2 linked regions of the Blastopirellula marina genome follow. The protein of the gene in region 2 binds, or shares a complex with, the protein of the main gene of each other region. Links are inferred from orthologs where the notes say so. Each region holds a gene or a part of one and is shown on either strand. Other genes may lie near its edges.

The links.
Region 1: the proteins of tsaD (region 2) and tsaB are in contact, whole or in part, in a solved structure (PDB 4WQ4), measured with the Escherichia coli proteins. The link is inferred for Blastopirellula marina from one-to-one orthologs.

What each region holds. Positions count from the first base shown.
Region 1 is NZ_PUIA01000094.1:130,766-133,834, reverse strand. Bases 84-2,828 are described here. They hold tsaB (tRNA (adenosine(37)-N6)-threonylcarbamoyltransferase complex dimerization subunit type 1 TsaB), read left to right. Parts: upstream 84-988; coding sequence 989-1,669; downstream 1,670-2,828. Other genes in these bases: hemL (glutamate-1-semialdehyde 2,1-aminomutase), read right to left, coding at 1,686-2,828; C5Y96_RS26475 (metallophosphoesterase family protein), read right to left, coding at 84-657. Outside these bases: more of C5Y96_RS26475, read right to left, coding at 1-83; more of hemL, read right to left, coding at 2,829-2,975. UniProt on the Escherichia coli protein: Required for the formation of a threonylcarbamoyl group on adenosine at position 37 (t(6)A37) in tRNAs that read codons beginning with adenine.
Region 2 is NZ_PUIA01000057.1:367,477-370,688, reverse strand. The notes cover bases 114-3,001. They hold tsaD (tRNA (adenosine(37)-N6)-threonylcarbamoyltransferase complex transferase subunit TsaD), read right to left. Parts: upstream 2,125-3,001; coding sequence 1,102-2,124; downstream 114-1,101. Other genes in these bases: C5Y96_RS18630 (S41 family peptidase), read right to left, coding at 2,141-3,001; C5Y96_RS27625 (hypothetical protein), read left to right, coding at 114-1,057. Outside these bases: more of C5Y96_RS27625, read left to right, coding at 1-113; more of C5Y96_RS18630, read right to left, coding at 3,002-3,212.

The sequences.
Region 1 (3,069 bases), on a different replicon or contig from region 2:
GCGGAAGACGATCGATTCGTCCGTAAGAATCACATAGCACGACCGCGGATCACCATCGCGCGGCTGGCCGACGCTACCGACATTGAACAATGCCTTCTCGTCGCCAAATCGGTACTCGTGATCGCACTCGTCGGGGCCGAAGAACTCCAGGCTCGGCGTAAACACGCCAGGGATGTGCGTATGACCTTGGAAGCTGAACTGCTCGACGCGCTCGAACAGGTTCTCCATCTTCCGCTGGTTGTAAACGTCTTCCGGGAAGACGTATTCGTTAGTTGGATCACGAGGCGAACCATGCACGTACAGCCGATTCGGCTCGACGTGCGTTCGCGGAAGCTCACCCAGGAAGTCCCATCGCTCGTTCACGGCAGCAGCACCGCCAGACGAGTTGTCGATCTGATCGCGCGTCCACAGAATGGCGCGGAATGCGACCGGGTTGAATCCTTCCGGGTCGAATAGTGCAGCCTGGTCATGGTTGCCAAGCAGGCACATGGCGCACTTGCGTCGAACCATGTCCAAGCACTCGACCGGGTTGGGGCCGTAGCCGATGACATCGCCCAGGCAGTAAATCTCGCTGATTCCTTGCTGGCGAATGTCGTCCAAGACCGCGTTCAAGGCTTCCAAGTTACCGTGGATGTCGCTGATGAGGGCACGTTTCACGCCCGACTACCTTTCCGATTTTCAAGGTCTGGAGTCGATCCCACTGCCCTAATGCAAAACATTCGTATTTTGCCCTGGCAGGGGTCAGTAAGTAGGGAAGCCGTCGCAACCTGATATAGGATATAAATTTAGGTGGCAGGTGTCCGGCGGTCAAGATAACCCAAAGACAATGCTGGCAGTCCCCCCCACCATTGCCCCAGGCCAGCTGCCAACTCGATTGCCTGACCGACATCAGGTAAGATCGGCGAAAATAACCTTTGGTCGCCAATCCATTCTATTGATGGTAATCCGCGATCGCCCCTGTCCCTACCCGGTTAGAGGAATTCGCCATTTGAAAACGCTCGCCATCGATACCTCGACCCGGCAAAGCTCGCTCGCCTTGTTCCAGGGCAGCGAACTGATAGTCGCCCAGTGGCTGGACCCCACCTTGCCCACCACCCAGGCTATCACCCCGCTGATGCAGCAACTGGTCGACGAGGCTGGCTGGAAGCCGACCGACCTGCAGCTGGTGATCGTTGCCCAGGGGCCCGGTTCTTTTACGGGGCTTCGGATTGGCGTAATGACCGCTAAGACAATTGCTTACGTCGCCGGTGCAACGACCGTTGGGGTGAATACATTGAGGGCCATTGCTCACCGCTGCGACGACAATGTCTCGCGCCTGCACGTAGTGATGGACGCCCAGAGGAAGCAGTTCTTCCATGCCGCCTGCGATCGGGACGACACCGGGAAGTATGTCGAAGTACAATCGACGCAAATCGTGGATGACAAAGAGTTTATGGCCTCGTTGAACCCAGGCGAATCGATCACCGGCCCCGGCCTGAAGAACAAACTTTCGCTGGTACCGGAAGGGGTTCGTGTGGTCGACGAGAACGAATGGGCCCCGACCGCCGAAGCCGTGGGCCGCGTCGGTATCACCGATTTCCTGGCCGGACGCTACGACGATTTCTGGTCGTTGAACCCCAATTACTACCGCAAAAGCGCAGCCGAAGAAAAACTGGAAAGCGAAGCCTAGCTCCCTTATGTCCCACTTACTTCTTGATCGCCAACATGGCATCCTTCGCGGCATCGATCGTTTTCGCGATATCCGCGTCGGAATGAGCGGCCGAAACGAATAGTGCTTCGTACTGGCTGCACGGCAGGTAGATCCCTCGTTCGATCATTTCCCAGAAGTACTTCCCGTAGCGGGCCGTGTCGCACTTCGCGGCGTCGTCCCAGCTGCGGACGGGCTCGTTGTGGAAAAAGAGGGTCAGCATGCTGCCCACGCGGCCGGTGACCGTCGGAATGCCTGCTTCGGCAGCCGCGGCAGTCAGGCCCTGTTCCAGTAGCTGGGTGTGCGAGTCGAGTTGTGGATACGGGTTCGTATCTTTCAGCGTCTGTAGCGTCGCAATTCCCGCCGCGGTTGCCAGCGGATTACCGCTGAGCGTGCCTGCCTGATAGACTTCGCCGGCTGGCATGATGTGTCCCATGATATCGGCTCGCCCACCATAGGCCCCGATCGGTAGCCCGCCACCGACGATTTTACCCAGCGTCGTCAGGTCCGGCTTAATGCCGAACAACTGCTGAGCCCCACCCATCGCGACGCGGAAGCCGGTCATCACTTCGTCCATGATCATCACCGCGCCGTAGTGATCGCAGTGCTCGCGGATTTTTTCCAGAAAGCCTGGCATCGGCGGGACGCAGCCCATGTTGCCAACGACCGGCTCGAAGATCACGCCGGCGATCTCGTCAGGGTGCTCGGCGAACAATTGGTCGAGGGCTTCAAGGTTGTTATAAGGTAGCACAATCGTGTCCTGCGCGGTCCCCGGTGTCACGCCTGGCGAGTTCGGCACGCCGAGGGTCGCCGCCGCGCTGCCAGCGGCCACCAATAGGCTATCGACGTGACCGTGATAGTTGCCGGCGAACTTGACAATCTTGTTTCGCCCCGTGAAACCACGCGCCAGGCGGATGGCGCTCATGGTCGCCTCGGTTCCGCTGTTGACCAGGCGAACCTGTTCGACGGAAGGGACCAGCTCGATGATCAGTTCGGCCAGCCCGTTCTCGCGCTCGGTGGGGGCCCCGAAGCTGGTCCCCTGATCCACGGCCGCATGCAAGGCCTCGCGAACTGCCGGGTGCAAATGCCCCAGAATCATTGGCCCCCACGACCCGATATAGTCGATGTACTGGTTCCCATCGACATCAACGAGGTAAGCCCCCTGGCCCCGCTCAAACACAATCGGCTCGCCCCCAACACCCCCAAAAGCCCGAGCCGGAGAATTCACCCCACCCGGCATCAAATGCTTGGCTCGAGCAAAAACTTCATGGCTCTTAGTGCGTGACATGGTTTTGGTCCCTGTGGGCTGAAGATCTTGAGGGGTGAGGTGCTCCTTATGTTTTAGCAGAAGGGGAGGGTGGGGGATAACCGGTGGCGGGGCG
Region 2 (3,212 bases):
CATGCTGGTCGTTGCACAGTTGATGACGCGACTGGACCTGGATGCCCGTGCGTTAAAGCTTTACCAAGACGTCTCCCAAATGGAGCCGCTGCGACCTGAACCCTATTCCTGGGGCTTGGAAGCTGCAAAGCGTCTGGAAGACGAAGATGCCATTCGATGGGCCTGTATCGGTATTCTCTCGCAGGAATGGCCGAAGGAGCATCTCGATATCCGTCAGGAAGCTTTCAATACTGCGAAAGCTCAGCTTCAGAAGTTGCTGGCGGAAAAGAAAAATGACGTGGCCGAACGGTTCAACGAAAGCATTCGAGAAGCACTCGTTCGCGATGCGATCGTAAAGGTGACCTGGTCGGGCGAATCGGATCTCGACTTGATCGTCGAAGAGCCTAGCGGAAGCGTCTGCTCGCAGCACAATCCTCGAACCATCTCGGGCGGTATCTTCCTGGGCGATGCTGTTTCGTCCCTGGCCGATGCCGGTACTGATGGTGCCTACGAAGTCTATGTTGTCCCCAAGGGTTTCAAGGGTGACTACAAGATGCTCGTCCGTAAGGTCTGGGGCGATGTGACTGCCAGCAAGATCACAGTGGACGTGTTCACCAACTACGGTACTGAGGATCAGCGCCACGAACGTCAGCAGTTGCAGCTTGGCAAGGACGGTGCTCTTGTGACCTTCACTGTGCCGGAAGGCCGCCGGAAGGAAAGCCTGTCTGAACAGCAGGTTCAGGTTGCTGTAGAGACTCAAGCGGCTATGACTCGCGAGTTGATCGCTGCCAAATTGAACAATGCCGCTGAAGGCTCGACTGCTTCGGAAGAATACGTTGCCGATGTTGAGGAAGGATCGAACGATTTTGTTCGTCGCGTCCGAAACTCGGTGGGTTATCGTCCTGTGATCACGACCCTTCCGGAAGGTGCAAACTTCTCGGCATTCGCCGTGGTTTCGGCCGACCGTCGCTATGTGCGATTCAATGGTACGCCGTTGTTCTCGTCGATCGGCGAAGTGACCTCGTACACCTTCCAGGGTACGAACACGGGGGCCATGACCAATACCAACGTCAACTAGTTTCGCTGGTTGGCCCAGGGGCAAAATCTTAGAAGATTGAGCCCCTAATTACGAATTAAGCCGGGTAGTGCGTCGAGCGAGAGATCATCGACCTGCCCGGCTTTTATTTTTTCTACGGCGATGGCACCCAGGACCGCGTTGTCTGTGCATAGATGCATAGGAGCGATCAGTAGCTCGCCACCGGCTGCGGCGACTTCTTCTTCTAGTGCCGCACGGAATCGCTTGTTGGCCGCGACGCCCCCTCCTACGCAGATCCGCTGAATTCCGGTCTTCTTCATGGCCTGCATCGTTTTACCAACCAGGCAGTCGATGACCGCCTGTTCAAAGCTGGCAGCAATGTCCGCTTTACGCTGGTCGTCAATTTCCAGCGACTTGAAGTTGACTGCACCAGGGCCAGCGATTTCGTAGCGTACGGCTGTCTTTAATCCGCTGAAGCTGAAGTCGAGACGCGAAGAGTCGTTTAGAAACGGGCGAGGAAACGCAAACGCTTTGGGGTTACCGTTCAGAGCACACTTCGAGAGCGAAGGGCCGCCTGGGTAGGGAAGGCCAAGCATCGAAGCGACTTTGTCAAAGGACTCACCAGCGGCGTCGTCGATCGTGCCCCCCAGTGGTTCGAAATCGAACGGACTCTTGCAGTGGTAAATCGTCGAGTGGCCGCCACTGATAATCAGCCCGATGCAAGGGAAAATCGGCTTTTGGAAGGCCACCTGGCAGGCATAGATATGCCCTTGGAGGTGATTGATTCCGATCAGCGGCTTGCCGAGCAGCCAGGCCAGGGTTTTGGCTGCCGTAACGCCCACTAGAAGTGAGCCAGCAAGACCTGGCATGTTGGCGACCGCAACGGCATCGATATCTTTTAGTTCGATATCGGCTTTCCGGATTGCCTCGTCGATGACGGGCAAGCAGCGTTCCAAGTGGGCTCTAGCCGCGATTTCTGGAACGACGCCGGCAAACCTCTGATGAAGCTCATCCTGCGAGGCGACGACCGAGGATAACACCTGGAGATCATCGGTAATAACGGCGGCTGCAGTCTCGTCGCAGGTCGATTCGATCGTCAGGATTTTCATCGCTTGAGCGTGCGGTTCAGGAAGATGAAATCTCCGCCTTCAGTTGTTCAAGCCCTTTGCTTAATACCGGGTCGATTTCCGAAAGATCCGGTTGTGGGGCAGGCGGGTGTGGAATGATCGTATCCTGATCCCGCAAGCGACGGTAGGTATGGTAAGCCACTTTCTGTTCACGGCTCATCTTTACGTCCATTCCGTCGTCTGGGGAAACGCCCCACTTGTCGCTTTCGGTATCCCCTTCGAATCGGTGGATCTTTTCGCCACTGGGACGCTGATAACCGGCTGTCGTAAGCTTCAGGGCGCTTTTGCCTTCCTCGAGTTCAATGATGTTCTGGACGCTTCCCTTGCCCCAGCTTCGTTCGCCGATAATCGTTGCTCGGTCGTGGTCTTGCAGGCAGGCCGACAAGATTTCGCTGGCACTGGCGCTGTAGTGGTCAATCAAGACGACCATCGGAAAATCGGGCAAAGTTCCTTCCTTTTCGGCCGTCCAGACACGTTTGGGGGAATTGCGTCCCTCGGTGCTGACAATCTTTCCGTCTTCGATAAACATGTCGCAGATCTCGACCGCTGAAGTCAAAAGACCGCCAGGGTTAGACCGTAGATCGAGTACAAGGCCCTTCATGCCGTCATCCAGCAGGCGTGTAATTGCCTTATGCAGATCATCGGCAGTGTGGCGGCTGAATGCAGAGACCCGCACGTAGCCGATCTTGTCGGCATGATCGAACATGTAGTCCCAGTTTCCGCCTTCCAGGCGTTCGTCCCCCATCACTGTTTCAATCTGGACCATTTCGCGACGGACGCTCACCTTTTCGCTCGTGAAGGTACTGGGGTGATAAACGGTCATGGTGACTTCGGTTCCCACTGGCCCTTTCAGCTTCTTAATCGCATCGTCGATCGAAAGGCCCTTGGTCTCTTCCCCTTCGATATGGGTAATGCGATCACCAGCGATAATCCCCGCTGCGTAGGCTGGCGTACCAAACAGTGGGCTGGTCACCACCAGGTGCCCGTCCCGGGTTGAAACTTGAATGCCGATACCACCGAACTCGCTGTCCACGCCAGTCTTGAACCGTTCGAGGTCTTCCGGTGCGATG